Regions from separate parts of the Terribacillus sp. 7520-G genome, predicted to be linked through region 1. Evidence: riboswitches for the same ligand, from Rfam matches in the RefSeq annotation. Region 1 holds a riboswitch; each other region holds the start of a gene.

Region 1 (3,975 bases):
CTGTACAGATGAGCAGCGTATCGATATAGACGGAAAAGGTCTGCACCAACCCCTGCTTTACCGGATGGGATACTTCAGCCGCTGCCGCTGCTTGGGCTCCGGTTCCCTGCCCTGCTTCATTGGAATATAAGCCTCGTTTCACTCCCCAGCTTATGGCAGCTCCAATCATACCGCCAAACGCGGAGTCGACACCGAAAGCACTGCTGAAAATAAGTGCAAATGTACTTGGAATCTGCTCGATATTCGCAATAATGACGATAGCAGCTACGATTAGATAGAATAATGCCATGATCGGGACAGCATAGGATGCCAAGAAGGCGATTCTGCGGACACCGCCAAAGATGACATAACCTGTGATGGCAACCAAGGCAATTCCAGTAATCACCGGTCCGATGCCGAATGCATTATTCATACTGTCAGCTATTGCATTAGCCTGCACTCCCGGAGTCAAAAGACAGGTGGATACAGCCGCGACCACCGCAAAAATATAGCCGTACCATTTCCATCCAAGCCCTTTCTCCGCATAATAAGCTGGTCCGCCGCGATACTCGCCATCTACTTTCTTTTTATAAATCTGGGCAAGCGTCGACTCCGCAAAAGCAGCCGCCGACCCGAAGAAAGCAATGAACCACATCCAGAATACGGCTCCCGGTCCTCCTGCCGCGATGGCAGTCGCAACACCAGCTATATTCCCTGTACCGACTCTTCCGGATAGTGCGATGACCAGCGATTGAAAGGGCGAAACGCCTGATTCGGAACTTTTTCCGGTAAATGTGTGCACAACCATGTCCTTCAGATATCTGACCTGCAGCAAACCAGAAGCTATCGTATAAACGCCCGCAACCACCGCTATGAAAATCAGCATCGGCACACTCCATAAATAACCGCTTATCGACGTCAAAAAAGCTTCAAATCCCAATAGGATACCTCCTGAAAAAATGTATTTGAGATGGAATATATGTTCATTATGTCCAAAGGCTCGGTAAGATGCATGGAAGTTGTAAGGTTATATGACTATAATTTTGATTATTCAGAAAAATATCGTCATGCCTGACGAAGAAAATGGATCTCTGACAGCTCCTTTTCTTTCTTTGCAATAAAATGACCCAAGCTCCCCAGTGTTGGGCTTGGGTCATCCGTATCCTGGCTTTCCTTTGTACAGCTTATCGAAACGTATCATGTACCGGATCAAATATATCCTCTGCTGCCGACCGTACGACAGAGAAATTATCAGCATTGAAATGTCCATGAAAAGCATTAGTCGCCTGCTTATCGAATACAAATAGGCTGGCGGCTCCTGCTTTGTGTGCTTTACTTATGACGATGTTGATTTGCTCAATCAGATTCTCTTTGCGATAGACAGGTCTCTCCCCTGCACCGCCTTCAATCAGTGCCTGTTGCACATCAATGATCAGCAGTGCCTGCTTCAAGAGCATCTCCCCTGACTGTATGCTTGTCTTTTCCTCTCCATGATGAATCGCCTTGGATGGCTACAGTATACGGTAACATGGACGGGAATGGGAGAGCATTCCTTAGAATTGCAGCTCCTTGCTCCGCCAGAGATAGGTCTGGATCAGCTGATTGGTATCCTCCAAATCCTTCACTGAAACGACCTGTGTCGTCTGGTCGAGATGCTCGATCGGGATATTCAGGATGCTTACCGGCGTTTTAGTGGACAGTTTCTTATACCGATGACGGAACAGGAATTCCAGTTGGAATGGGATGTCATGTGCAATGGCCAAATCGACCAGCTGATTTTTCAGGGTCTGATTGATTGGTATCGTCTTATCTGCCACTTTGATTGCGACACCGCTTCCCAGTTCGATTGCTCCCCGGCTTTTATGAGCGATTCTTTGCTGGGGGACGGACCCGATATAAAAGGCAGCTTCCCCTTCTAGCTGATTGGCAAGATGCTTCTTATTATGGAAAGGAAAGAAGATGATGGTGATGTCCCCTTCCGCTGTATCCCATTGCTGCAGAAGATTGATTGCAATTGCCGGTGCAATCTTATTATCCAGCCCTTTCCCGACGACGCGGCCGCTCACTTCGTCACCAAGATACAGGAAGTCATCGAATAATGTCACATGATTGCCTGGTTCCACCCCCATTTCACGTGCATCATGCTCGGTATTGGCCCCGATATCGATGACAGCGGCATGCTGACCTGCTTCACCTGCCATGACCACTCCGCACAGCAATCCATTCTTTGTCTCTACCTGGACCGATTGCCCTTGCGCATACGTCAACGAAAAATAATTCGCGTCTGCTACAAGCGCCCCTGACTCGGTGATCGATGTCACCACATAGATTTCTTCCTTCACCTCTGCCAGCAAGGTGATTTTTGGCGTATACTTTTCTCCATATTTACGGACAATAAGATTCCCCCGTCTGTCGAAGTGCATCTCATCCGCAAACGGCGTGATCTTATCGACGATTTGTGAAACAAACGATTGATTATACCCTTTGTACTTGGATAATTCCCGGATCAATTCAAACATGTTGCCTTCCCCTTTCGTATAGGCAGCGGGACAAATACAAAAGCCTCTCGGACAAGATGCGTCGAGAGGCTTCCTCTATTCATCTTATCTGCCGGTTATGAACCGATGGAATTAGCACAGTGTCTGTCGTCAGACCTGCTGCTGAGGCTTCGCAGGGCCATATCCCTCCACCTCTCTGGATAAGAAACATATACAGTTTTCAGAAAGTGTATCATTCCATTCAATGATTGTCAATATATCTTATCGGTATACTCAGGATAACTGGATGCAGGGAAAACCTATAAACCAAAGTAATAAAAAACAGCTGAAATTGTAATTAATAAAAAATTCTCTTCGGCTTGCAATATAAAAAATGAAACAAATAATGGATATTCAAATACTCTTATGCATCAAAAAAGCCACCAATAGGTGACTCAGTTATTCTCCAATTCTTCTATTTCTTTCTTTACTTGATTGGCTTTCTTAGATACAACCCAACTAATGATAGTCAGGATTACAGTTACTAACATGAGAATATCGCTAATTGTCTGTGATGTACTTCCAAATGGATAATCCCGAAGTAAGAGATACAACACCAGAAATATACCGAACCAATACTTAGATATAAAATCCCAGATTTTCATAGCTGCCTTCAACCCCTTTGTAATATTTTATTATATTACATAATTTTGGATAATGGAAGCTGACGATTATGGCGTTACAAACCCCATAGGACTTTACACTTATCCATTTAGCAGCATTGGATTGATCATTACAATAAAACCTCGGGCAATCACGCTGTCCGAGGTCCCTGTATCATGTAGCCGATTCATATGGATAGTCAGCCGGCATCCAGCTGGCACCGATACCGCCCCGTCCAAAATGAATTGCCATGACGGAGCTTATTTCGTTGCTGATGAAGACTTCTGCTTTATCACCGAATGCTTCCATTGCTTCCTTTAACTCAGCGGCAAGCTCGGTGGAATTCACATGTGTTATCCGGACAACCTGTTTCCCGGATTGCTCGATATTATGTCGTAATTTTTCCAGCATCCACTTCAGCAGGCGTTTCTTCGTGCGGACCTTACCCATGACTTCCAGCTTCGCTTCCTCAAAACCGACAATCGGTTTTATATGCAGGAGGTTTCCGATCCTGGAGGCTGTTTTCGAAATTCGGCCGGTACGCACCAGTGTAGTCAGGTCATTTATCGTAAGGTAGAGCTGGCTGTGGGAACGGTAAAATTCAACCGCCCTCAATATTTCATCGAAAGCTTCCCCTTGCTCCATGAGCTGGCACACTTTGATGACGATATTTTCTGTACCGATGGAGGCAGTATTCGTATCAATGACAGTGATCCTCCCGTCAGCGCCTTCGATTGTATCCCTGGCAATACGGGCGGAATTGACGGTACCGCTTACATTCTCTGTGCAGTGCAAGCTGATGATAGCATCATATTCTGCCAGCAGTTCTTCATAAAGCTTTACAAATACCTCTGGT
Region 2 (3,975 bases), on a different contig from region 1:
CATAACATTGTCAAAATATCATTTCACATCATAGATGGCAGGCCGTCTATCCTGGAAGACCGGAATACGGCTGCGTACGTCGTCCACTTGGCCCAGATCCGCTTCCCCATATAGAATGGTCGCTTCTTCGCCTGCTTCAGCAATTACTTCACCCCACGGCCCGATGATCAGGCTGTGCCCGGCGAATTCATTAGCTGGATCACTTCCTGCGCGATTACAAGCGACTACAAAACATTGATTTTCGATGGCCCTGCTGAGCAGGAGTGCGCGCCAGTGGTCCAGCCGCTGCTTCGGCCACTCAGCTACGACGAATAATACTTGCTGATCATGTATCATATGCGTGCGGATGAATTCCGGAAAACGGATATCATAGCAGATGACCCCGGCCGCTTGCTTGTTTCCGATGGAGAAAGAGGCAGACCTGTCGCCTTGGGTGAGGAACTTCTCTTCATCCATCAGCCGGAATAGATGTGCCTTGTCATATTCATGCAGCAATTCGCCTGCTGGCCCGAAGACAAGCATCGTGTTATGGATGCCTGCTTCCGTTTGCTTGGCGATGGAACCAGCGACGATATATACCTGATGGGCCTTGGCCAGCCTGCTGATGAACCGCTTCGTCGTTTCTCCCTCATCATCGCTGATGGCATCAAGCCTTGTCAGATCATAACCAGTGGTCCAAAGCTCGGGCAGCACAATGACATCAGCATTTTCCTGTGCCTCATTTATCAATGCTTCCATTTTTCCATAATTGGCTTCTGGATCGCCAAAAATGATATCATGCTGAATCAATGCAAGCTTCATTGTGTCACTCCCTGATTTGCCGCAACGAATGTTTCTACACGGTGCATTGCCTCCACTACTCGATCCGAAGAGGAAACATGCATGAAATGAATCGATTCCCCTGGAGCTACTGCGCCGTCTGCGGTGATTTTCATTGCTCTATCAAGATCCCCTTTCACGCCAAGCTCTTTCAATACGGTAGGTAGGCCGAGCTTACGGTAGAATGGCAGCAAAGTGAGAATCTCGTCAAATTTCCCCTCCAACGCAAGCTGGATAAGAATGCCGTAAGCCACTTTATTCCCATGCAGCTGCTCATGTGTTTCTGGCAATCTGGTCAATCCGTTGTGAATGGAATGAGCACCGGCGATACGGCCGTACTCGTCCCCGAATCCGCCTACCATACCGCCTGCCATGATGATGGTTTCCGCAACTCTGAGGAATGAACTGTCTGCTCGCTTATCCTGTAAAGAACAAATCGCTGCATCACCTTCAGCAATAAGGATATCACGGCATAATTTGGCAGCATTGCGAGCGATTTGGACAGCTAGCGGCTGATCGGTCATATTTTCGGTCAGCACATCTGCCTCATACCATTTTGCCAATGTATCGCCAATGCCGGCAATCAGATAAGGTGCTGGTGTCGTGAGCAGCAGCCTTGGCTCGACCAGGAGCATGAATGTGCTGCGAGGGAAGATTGTATATTCGACAAAATTGCCTGCCTCATCATAGAAGACGCTAAGGGAAGCCCATGGGGAGCAGTTGGATATGATTGTAGGGATCAATATGACGGGAAGCCCTGCCTCATCAGCAGCGGCTTTGGCGGTATCCAACACTTTTCCGCCGCCTACGCCGATTATGAATTGAGCAGCTTCTCCTGTTGCGATATTTGCTAATCTAGCTGCTTCCGCATGTGTGCATTGACCATTATAGGCAACACGTTTAACCGGCAGATCGATGTGGTCCAGGAATGGAGAAGCGGCTTTCCAGGATGCATCACCGTGAATAAGCAAGCCGTTTGTCCAATTCAATCCTGCAAGCCTTGCGGGAAGGCTGTCCAATATATTTTCTTCGCACGCATAATAGTTTGGTGCACCTTTAATGTTGATCGTCATGCTGTCACCTCATTGATTTTTTATACAAAAAAACTCTTCCAAGCGAAATTGGAAGAGGGAAAGGCCAACGCATCCGTCCCCTTATCCCTCAGCATTTGCTGTTGGAATTAGCACCGTGTGCATTACGCACCGGTTGCCGGGCTTCATCGGGCCAAGTCCCTCCGCCTTCTCTTGATAAGAGTGAGTGAATCATGTATGATTTGTTCATTATTACATTGTATTTCCAAGACTGTCAAGATTGTCAATAGTCAGAATGGATGGATGCAAGGTGACAGGAGAGTGAGTCAAATGGATTTTCCGTTTTCAGATGCGCTGAAACGATTGCCGGAACAGTTTTTTGCCGGCTTGGTACACAAGGTGGGTTTGCTGGAGCAACAGGGGCACGATATCATCAAGCTCGGGCAGGGGAACCCTGATTTGCCGACACCGCAGCATATCGTAGATAAATTGAAAGAAGCCTCTGATAATCCGGCTTATCATAAATATTCACCATTCAGAGGCTTTGATTTTCTTAAACAGGCAGTCTGTGACTTTTATGACCGGGAATACGGCGTGAAACTAGATCCCGAAACAGAAGTGGCCATCATGTTCGGCTCTAAGACAGGTTTGGTGGAGATCAGTCAATGTCTTTTGAATCCGGGTGATTTGGCATTGCTTCCGGATCCGGGGTATCCCGATTATATGTCCGGAATCGAACTTGCACAAGCACGGACATCGCTCATGCCATTGACTGCTGAGAATGGATTCCTGCCTGAGTATGATGCTATTTCTGCGGGTGATCTGGAAGAAGCAAAGCTAATGTTCCTGAATTATCCGAACAACCCGACTGCTGCTACAGCAGATCGGGAGTTCTTCGATAAAACAGTGGAACTGGCAAAGGAACATAAAATTTGTGTCCTGCATGATTTCGCTTATGGTGCACTTGGGTTTGATGGAGAAAAACCGCAGAGCTTCCTGCAATCCGAGGGCAGCAAGGAAGTCGGCATCGAGATGTACACCTTATCCAAAACCTATAATATGGCAGGCTGGCGCATCGCTTTTGCTGTCGGCAATGCTTCCGTGATAGAAAGCCTGAATTTGATTCAAGATCATCTTTATGTGAGCTTGTTCGGAGCCATGCAGGAAGCGGCAGCGTATGCCCTGACGTCAGATCAAACCTGTGTGGAAGAGCTGATTCACACATATGAAGCCAGAAGGGATGCCTTTATCGGCCATTTGCGTGCAATCGGCTGGGATGTACCTGAACCAAAGGGGACTTTCTTTGTTTGGCTGCCTGTTCCGAACGGATTCACATCGGAGGAATTTGCGGATTTGCTGCTTGAAAAGGCCCATGTGGCGGTTGCTCCCGGCAATGGTTTCGGGAAGCATGGTGAAGGATACGTTCGAGCCGGTCTATTGGATACGGAAGAAAGATTGCTGGAGGCTGCAAAGCGAATCGAAAGGCTCGGCATCTTCTCGAAGGCATAGAAAAGAGCCAGTCAAGGGGACTGGCTCTTCTTGGTCAGTTGGTGACTGCACAGCGGTTAGGACCGGATTCGATGTCTGCTGCCTCTGTTTCATCTATGGTTGTGTTTCCTTGATTCGCTTCCCGGATCAGCTGATAGCTATTGGGCTGACGCGCAGGGATGCTGTTTAAAACGGAAGCAGTGAACTCGCTCGAATCTTTCATCTGCAGATGAGGGTTCTTTCGGTATAGATCTTCCATTCGTGCTTGTACCGTTCCATCTGGTCCGATTTCCGAAAGCTCCGAGAAATGGGCAGGCAGGACGATCAAGTCCAGCGACAATAATGGATATTTTTCATATAAGGTGCTGTACAAATCTTGTACCCATTGTTCTGCCTGACCTGCCAGATCCGGGCGTCCGATCGACTCGGTAAAGAGCGTATCCCCGGATAACAGGTATGTGTCATCAACGACAAAACTGATGCTTCCCTCTGTATGACCTGGTGAGGCAACACAGCGAATGCCTTCCTCGGGCTTGCCCAAGGGTATTTTGGTCCCATCTTGTAACGGGGAAAAGCTGAACTTTGCTTCTTTTCCATCATTGGCAGGGAACCAATAGGTCGCCCCGGTTTCCTCTGC
Region 3 (3,975 bases), on a different contig from region 1:
AGGCGGCTTGGATCGCGGTAATACATTTGAAACACTCGTTCCTTTCATGGAACATGTCAAGGCGTTGATCGTGTTCGGTGAAACGGCTGAAAAACTGCGGGAGACTGCCTATATGGCTGGCATCGAACTTATCGAACACGCCAAGGATGTCAAAGAGGCAGCTTCCATCGCCTATCGCATTTCGGAAAGCGGCGATGTCATCCTGCTGTCGCCGGCTTGTGCAAGCTGGGATCAGTACCGGACATTCGAAGAAAGAGGAGACATGTTTGTTGAAGCGGTGCATACATTAGAGTAGGGGCTTGTCCTGCTCAGCCGCTTCGCTGCATGCGGACCCCCAATTCCAATCCAAGGAAATGGGGTTTTTCTTTGCGTAAATCTAATCTTCCGAAGACGGACTGGCTATTGCTCTCATCCATAGGGGGCTTGCTGACAATCGGCATCATCATGGTATACAGTGCTTCTGCGATATGGGCGGAGTATAAATTCGACGATGGCTTCTTTTTTGCGAAACGGCAGCTGCTGTTTGCCGGGGTGGGGCTGGGAGCGATGCTCATCATATCCAGGGTGCATTATGAAAATTGGCGGAAATATGCCAAGATACTCCTGCTGATTTGCTTCATTTTACTTATCGCCGTCCTCATTCCCGGTATCGGAATGGTTCGGGGCGGTGCGCGGAGCTGGATCGGTGTAGGGGCCTTCAGCATCCAGCCTTCGGAATTCACCAAGCTGGGTTTGATCATCTATTTGGCCGTCTATCTGTCGGCTAAACAGAAATATATAACTTCCCTGAAGGAAGGGTTCCTGCCATCACTCCTGCTCGTCTTTACGGCATTCGGAATGATCATGCTCCAGCCGGATCTTGGAACTGGCGTTGTCCTTGTGCTTACATGCATGGTGATGATTCTGGTCAGCGGAGCGAGGATCACTCACTTTGTCGGACTGGGCATATTGGGCTTGGCTGCATTTGCTGCGCTGATTTTGTCAGCGCCGTATCGCATCCAGCGCATCACCGCATTCCTCGATCCATGGCAAGATCCTTTGGGTGAAGGATTTCAGATCATCCAGTCCCTATATGCAATCGGTCCAGGAGGCTTGATGGGGCTTGGGCTAGGGAATAGCCTGCAGAAATTTTTCTATCTGCCGGAGCCGCAAACGGATTTCATCTTTGCTATTTTAGCAGAGGAGCTAGGCTTCATAGGCGGTGCTGGCGTCATGCTGCTTTTCCTGCTGTTTTTATGGCGCGGCATCCAAGTTGCACTCCGGGCCCCGGATGGTTTCAGCAGCTTGCTGGCATTGGGCATCACCGGGATGATAGCCATTCAATGCATGATCAATATCAGTGTGGTCATTGGTTTGATACCGGTTACTGGCATTACGCTTCCGTTTTTGAGCTATGGGGGATCGTCGCTGACACTTACCTTGAGTTCCGTCGGCATTCTATTGAATGTCAGCAGGTATAGCAGACTCTAAAAGTCAGTATGGGCAACACGGATCAGGATGGAAGGGATATGAACAGAACAAACGAAATGACAAAAGTACTATATTGGAAATTTTCGCACAATTAGCATTGACTTTTTTGAGCGGTGCACGTATCATTGAAGACAATTTCATACAGTTCTTATCAAGAGAAGCCGAGGGACTGGCCCGATGAAGCTTCAGCAACCTCTGACGATGTCAGAAAGGTGCTAAATCCAGCAAGATTAAATTCTTGGAAGATAAGAGTGCGGGCGATTATATCACGCTCTCTTTTCTTCGGAAAAGGGAGCTTTTTTTCGTTTAGTCACTCTACCACGGAAAAAGGAGAAATGACAAATTGACTGACATTATTATTCTCTCAGGAAGTCCATCCAAACATTCGCGGTCGCAGCTGGCAGCAAAGTATGCCGGCAAGCAGGCAAAAGAGCAAGGTTATTCCGTAAGCGAGATTTGTGTTACCGATTTTGAGCCGGAGGATCTTCTGTATGCGAAATTCGACAGTCCGGCAATCTCGGCGGCAAGCCAGGCAGTCAGAAACGCGAAAGGATTGATTATTGCCTCCCCTGTTTACAAAGCAGCCTATACAGGCATATTGAAGGCTCTACTTGATTTATTCCCGCAGGACGCATTCAGGAATAAGCCAGTGCTTCCGATCATGACAGGCGGCAGCCCGGCACATCTGCTCGCGATAGATTATGCATTAAAGCCGCTTATCGCCAATCTTAAGGGTGAAGCATTGCAGGGTGTGTATCTATGCGATCATCACATCAACAAGGAGAACCCGGAGAATCCGATTGCAGATGAAGAAACCGGTGAAAGGCTCAGAACACAGACGAATCAGCTGGCTGAGGCGATCCGCCGCACTCATGCTGCTGCGGCTGTAAAGTGAGGGAGGAGAATGATGAGCGCACCATTAGCTAAGAGAACACTGTTTGGGATGCCTGTTCAAGTCATTGGCGGTTTGCTTGCCATTTTATTATTCATGACCGGTGATGGTATCGAGCAAGCATTTTTGTCTAAGTATGTGGTCGATATCGGCTTCACTGCCAATCAGTCAGCGATCATGTTCAGCGCTTATGGGATTGTGCTTACTTTCGCTTCCTGGCTTGCCGGTGTGCTTGGGGAGGTCATCGGACCGCGCAAGACGATGCTGATCGGGCTGTTCACATGGGTGGTTTTCGAAATCGGTTTTCTGTATCTCGGTCTTTATTTAGAAAGCTTTTCGATGATGGTGCTCATGTACGGCCTCCGCGGTTTCGGCTATCCGCTGTTTGCCTTTGCTTTCATCGTGTGGATTGCCTACCGTACCGAGAAGCAAAAGCTGGCAACGGCAATGGGCTGGTTTTTCTTTATGTTCGCGGGCGGAATAGGGTTTCTTGGCTCCTATTATCCAAGTGTCCTCCTTCCTTTCATCGGGGAAATGGCCACGCTGTGGAGCTCGCTTATCTGGATCATCCTGGGGGGGATTCTGGGAATTGCCTTGGTGGATGATAAAGATCGGGAAGGGTTTAGGATCCAGGATCAGCTTAAAGAAAATAAATGGGCCGAAGCGCTGAAGGGGATCACGATCCTATGGGAAAGCCCGCGGGTTGCTGCCGGCGGTCTGCTCCGGACAATCAATACAGCTGGATGGTACGGATTTGTCGTTGTCATGCCTGGATTCTTCACCAGTTTCTTGGATATATCAACGAGTCAATGGCTGCAGCTGTGGGCTGTACAGTCTGTCAGCAATATGGCAGCAGGGGTTCTGTTCGGCATGCTTGGCGACCGGATCGGCTGGGTGAAGGTGGTCCGCTGGTTCGGCTGTGTCGGAGCTGCTGTCTGCTCGCTGCTTTACTACTACATTCCGGCGGCCTTCGGAGCAAACATCCCGCTGCTTTTATTGAACGCCATCCTATTCGGTGCGGCGATTGCAGCCTTTGTCCCACTGTCTGCCATCCTGCCGACACTTGCTCCTGCCAATCGCGGTGCGGCGATATCCGTACTCAATTTGGGCGCAGGAGCCAGTCAGTTCCTGGGGCCCGTGCTTGTCGGGATACTGAACAATTACCTGGGCATCATCGGCGTTGTATGGGGATTTGCCATTCTTTATGCACTTAGTTTTCTATTGACGCCATTTTTGGCCCCAGCTGCGAAAGCTCAAATACATGCGATGGATGAGCTTGCTGTCAGATAATCAAAGGAGGATCACCAAATGACAAATAAACGGATCTATTTGAATGCATTTGATATGAATTGCGTCGGACACCAATCACCCGGGCTCTGGACACACCCTGAGGATCAGGCGCATCGCTACAAGGATTTGGATTATTGGACGGAACTTGCGCAGATATTGGAGCGCGGTCAGTTCGATGCATTATTTTTGGCGGATGTATTGGGGACATACGATGTCTACCAGGATTCGCGTGATGGGGCAGTGCGCCAGGCTGCGCAAGTGCCTGTCAATGACCCGCTGCTCGTGGTTCCGGCGATGGCTCAAGTCACAAAGCATTTAGGCTT
Region 4 (3,975 bases), on a different contig from region 1:
AGCAGAACGCTGCTGTAGATAAATGTATGGTTCTGTACCATCATGCTCCACGAACCAGCAGTGGAAAGTCTCATGCCAGTCCCCATCGCGATGGACTGCCTGTCTTTCTTTCACTCCTATTTCCCGGTGCTGCCCATCGAAAATCGTCAATAGCTCCATAGTTTCCCCCATACTCACTCTTTTTTTCTAATGTACGCGATAAAAATAAGATTGTCCACCGCTCATTCCCAATTAAATGGAATCTTCCCGCATTTCCTCCACCAATGGGATGACTTCTTTGGCGAAACGCTCCATCTCTCGTTTTTGCGGGGAAAACTGAAGCAGCAATAGGCTGACACCTGCGTGCTCATAAGCCAGTATCCGCTGTGCAATCTGCATCGGTGTCCCGACAAAGTTTGGCCGCAGTCCTCTGGCAGAAACAGCATCGTCACTTATCCTGCTTTTCTGCGCCAGCTCCTCCTCCGTTACATATGCTTCATAGTCGGAACTGGTAATCCTTTCCCATTCCTGGATGGCTTCTTCCTCTGAGTCACGGCATATGACATAAGCTGTCATGCCAAACTCCGTGAACGCGGACTTGCCAGATGCTTCCCGGCGAATCTGCATATCGGCAATCATACTGGCCACTTCCTGCACTGTGCCGCCCTTCATGACATACGCATCACATGTCTCGGCAATTGTCTGGCGTAAGTAGTCGCTTTCCCCGCCTGCATATAAAGGGGAAATCTCTTTTTTCTTTCCGGCAGGCAAATGATCGACATGCTCCACTTGATAGTACAGTCCATCGTATGTGTAGCTGCCGGCAGTCCAGACTCCCCGCAGTACTTCGAAGAATTCTTCTGTCTGGAGATAGAATTCCTCCGTTCCTTCTATATCGCCAGCTTGACGCTTTCTTTCCTCTTCACGCAGAAATGAAACGACTGCCAGGGAAAAGCGGCTATTGCTGATTCCGTCGATCTTCACCGCCTGCTTGGCAGCTTCTGCCGGCTGATCGATACTGGGCCGGACCGCTGCCATGATATGCAATTTATCGGTTGCTTCTGCTATCGCTCCAGCCGTTTCCCAAAAGTCCAGCTTCTGATCGGCATTTTTCCCTTGGTATAGGTAAGTATCTGGAAGGAATACGGCATCGAACCCCAAGGTTTCCGCCATATGCGCTATTTCTTGGACACACGTCAAACGCAGCGGCCCCCCATCCTCCACATGACGCAGCCAGCTGTTTGAAACTGGCTGCCAGTATGCATATTTCATTGTTATTACTCCTTTTGCACATAGGAAATCCTACCGAACGACACATCAAATCTACTAAAAAAGCTTCTTCGATGAGAAGAAGCCATTGTTTGCAGCCGTCGTCATCTTATCACGCAGCTTTTGCTGCAGGTCGTAGCACCTTCCTGCAGGACTGCCCTCCTGCAGTGGGTTGCCGGGCTTCATCGGGCCTTTCCCTCCGCCACTCGTTATAAGATTTCTTATGAATTATCACTCTTACTATACCAGAATAGCGGTGTCCGATTCAAACAGAATAACTGCGGCGCCGATGGGCCTCCATCAACAGGCGGAACCCATTTTGTCTTGCTTTCTCTTCATAAACGGGGCTGGTCAGCATGAACTCGACCTCCGCTCCGTAATAGTTCTCCAGCTCATCCAATTGCTGAAGTACTTCATCAGGTGTCCCGATCACCATGGTCGGGCGGTTGTCTTCCAGGCGCTCCTTTTCATAAGGAGACAGCTTATAGGCTGACGCTGTATCCGGGCGGAGCATCCCTTTCACTGGTCTTCCCTGCTCCTGCAAAAGCGAGGCAACCTCATGACTTTTGGCCAAGGCTTCTGCAGCTTCCGTCGTTTCTGCACAGAAAAGGAAGAGACTGACCATCATTTGCGGCTCCTGTTCATTCTTCCGGAAGGATTTTCGATATACATCCAGCACCGCTGCATCCTTTTCCCCACGGATGAATTGCGCATAGGCGAATCCGATTCCATGATACGCAGCAAGCCCTGCACTTCCGGCACTGCCGCCGAGCAGCCATACAGATGGGGCGGTGCCGATTTCAGGCATCGCCCGCAAGTCGCCGAACCGATGCTTGTCTTCTTTTCTTATATCCAGGTAATGAAGCAGGTCCCGTATCTGCTGATCATACCAATCCTCCGGCACAGATTTATGCTCCTGCAATGCTCTTTTCGCAGCCGGCATACCACCAGGCGCCCTTCCGATGCCAAGATCGATTCTTCCTGGATGGAGCGCTTCAAGCAATCTTGCATTTTCTGCCACTTTATACGCACTATAATGAGGCAGCATGACACCGCCTGAACCGATACGGATGCGGCTCGTCCGTGCAGCCAGATGACCCATCATAAGCTCTGGACTGCTATGCGCCAGGCTGCCGCTGTGATGCTCGGAAACCCAGAATCGTGTATAGCCAAGCTGATCCGCCAGCTCAGCCAGCCGCACCGTTTCCTCCAGTGCTTCTGCCGCACTGCCATCTTCTTTGATCCGGGATTGATCCAATATACTAAGCTTCATTTTCTTCACTCCTTCTTTGTATCATATCCTGTGCGAAAGACTTTTAAAAACAATCCGTTTTTCTGTATGCTAGAAAAGACTCCAATATAAAGGATGGTGCTTATATGATCGGATTTATCGGACTAGGAATAATGGGAGAAAACATGGCTGCCAATCTGCTGGAAAAGGGAGAGCGATTAGTCGTTTTCAACCGTACAAAAGAGAAAGCACACGCGTTGATGGACAAAGGTGCTGTCTGGGCTGACTCGCCTCGTGAAGTCGGGGAGCAAGCTGATATCGTATTTACGATGCTGACAGATCCAGGAGCAGTCCAAGCTGTCATCTTTGGTGAAGACGGACTTTTCAGCGGCATGAAAAAGAATGGCTTATGGGTCGATGCGAGCACTGTCAAGCCCGCTTTCACGAAGGAGATGGCAAAAGCAGCTCGAGCTCATGATATCCGCTTTGTCGATGCACCCGTTTCCGGATCCAAGGCACCGGCTCAGCAAGGAAAGCTGCACTTCCTTGTCGGCGGTGATGAAAAGGATGTAAAAGAAATCACCCCACTGCTTGAGAAAATGGGACAAAGCATCCAATACATGGGTGGAAATGGCAATGGTTCAGCTACCAAATTGGCAGTCAATATGCTGCTCGTCCAATCCTTGACCGGTTTATCTGAAGCTGTCAGCTTCGGTGAAGCAGTCGGTCTGGATCGGGAGCATTTGATGGATGTCCTGCTTGCCTTGCCAGTGACGAGTGATATCCAAGCCGGTAAGCGGGATACGATTCTCAATCAAGATTTCGACCCCCAATTCCCTTTGGAACATGCATACAAGGACTTACAGCAGATTTCAGAAACAGCCTATGAAGCAGGTGCTCCCCTCCCGATGACCAACAGCGTCAAGGAACTGTACGCATTGGCGAAAAAGAACGGCTATGGCAAGCAAGATGTCGCCGCCGTTTATGCACTTTTGGCAAGGGATTGACCCAAAAATGACACGGAATCCGAATTTTTTCGGATTCTTTTTTTATTCTCATTTATTTTTTTTAATTAACATTGGCATATTAACAAGGTGCAGGATACGAAGCGGGAGGTTACTTAATCTGTGTGAACCATTTTTTCGCTTATTTCCATTACATTATAATCATTTTAATCTGAATGATTTATTAAATTTTTTAAATCAGATAAAATGTAATTTTGCTTATACTGAATACTTTCATATCAATATTTTTGTGCTAATATAATTATTGTTTTCTTAATTTAATAACTTTCTAAAGGGGTCTTCATCATGGCTGATTCATCAAGCAAATCAAAACGGGAAGTCAAATGGATTCCACTTCTGATCACCATATTGATCGGCGTAATCCTTTGGTTCATCCCTTCACCAGATGGTGTAAAAGCCGAAGCATGGCATCTGTTCGCCATCTTCGTCGCGACGATCATCGGTTTGATCATTAAACCAATGCCGATGGGA

Evidence for each region. Region 1 has a riboswitch for S-adenosylmethionine ahead of CHH53_RS14605 (hypothetical protein). Riboswitches for the same ligand answer to the same signal wherever they lie in the genome.
Region 2: another riboswitch for S-adenosylmethionine. It lies ahead of CHH53_RS15395 (iron-containing alcohol dehydrogenase family protein); the one in region 1 lies ahead of CHH53_RS14605 (hypothetical protein).
Region 3: another riboswitch for S-adenosylmethionine. It lies ahead of ssuE (NADPH-dependent FMN reductase); the one in region 1 lies ahead of CHH53_RS14605 (hypothetical protein).
Region 4: another riboswitch for S-adenosylmethionine. It lies ahead of CHH53_RS01190 (LLM class flavin-dependent oxidoreductase); the one in region 1 lies ahead of CHH53_RS14605 (hypothetical protein).

The regions. Positions count from the first base shown of each region.
Region 1 covers NZ_NQFP01000043.1:20,821-24,795, forward strand. Annotated here, with positions in the region: gene CHH53_RS14595 (alanine/glycine:cation symporter family protein) at 1-865, opposite strand, end outside; gene CHH53_RS14600 (cysteine hydrolase family protein) at 1,164-1,436, opposite strand; gene CHH53_RS14605 (hypothetical protein) at 1,533-2,498, opposite strand; SAM riboswitch class I at 2,580-2,684, opposite strand; gene CHH53_RS14615 (DegV family protein) at 3,294-3,975, opposite strand, start outside.
Region 2 covers NZ_NQFP01000046.1:13,529-17,503, forward strand. Annotated here, with positions in the region: gene CHH53_RS15390 (carbon-nitrogen family hydrolase) at 19-801, opposite strand; gene CHH53_RS15395 (iron-containing alcohol dehydrogenase family protein) at 798-1,892, opposite strand; SAM riboswitch class I at 1,971-2,073, opposite strand; gene CHH53_RS15400 (pyridoxal phosphate-dependent aminotransferase) at 2,181-3,359, shown strand; gene CHH53_RS15405 (MBL fold metallo-hydrolase) at 3,394-3,975, opposite strand, start outside.
Region 3 covers NZ_NQFP01000007.1:134,387-138,361, forward strand. Annotated here, with positions in the region: gene murD (UDP-N-acetylmuramoyl-L-alanine--D-glutamate ligase) at 1-295, shown strand, start outside; gene spoVE (stage V sporulation protein E) at 325-1,470, shown strand; SAM riboswitch class I at 1,616-1,722, shown strand; gene ssuE (NADPH-dependent FMN reductase) at 1,814-2,365, shown strand; gene CHH53_RS02905 (MFS transporter) at 2,378-3,652, shown strand; gene CHH53_RS02910 (LLM class flavin-dependent oxidoreductase) at 3,671-3,975, shown strand, end outside.
Region 4 covers NZ_NQFP01000001.1:253,664-257,638, forward strand. Annotated here, with positions in the region: gene CHH53_RS01185 (NUDIX hydrolase) at 1-159, opposite strand, end outside; gene CHH53_RS01190 (LLM class flavin-dependent oxidoreductase) at 232-1,251, opposite strand; SAM riboswitch class I at 1,355-1,466, opposite strand; gene CHH53_RS01195 (LLM class flavin-dependent oxidoreductase) at 1,514-2,521, opposite strand; gene CHH53_RS01200 (NAD(P)-dependent oxidoreductase) at 2,626-3,486, shown strand; gene CHH53_RS01205 (anion permease) at 3,790-3,975, shown strand, end outside.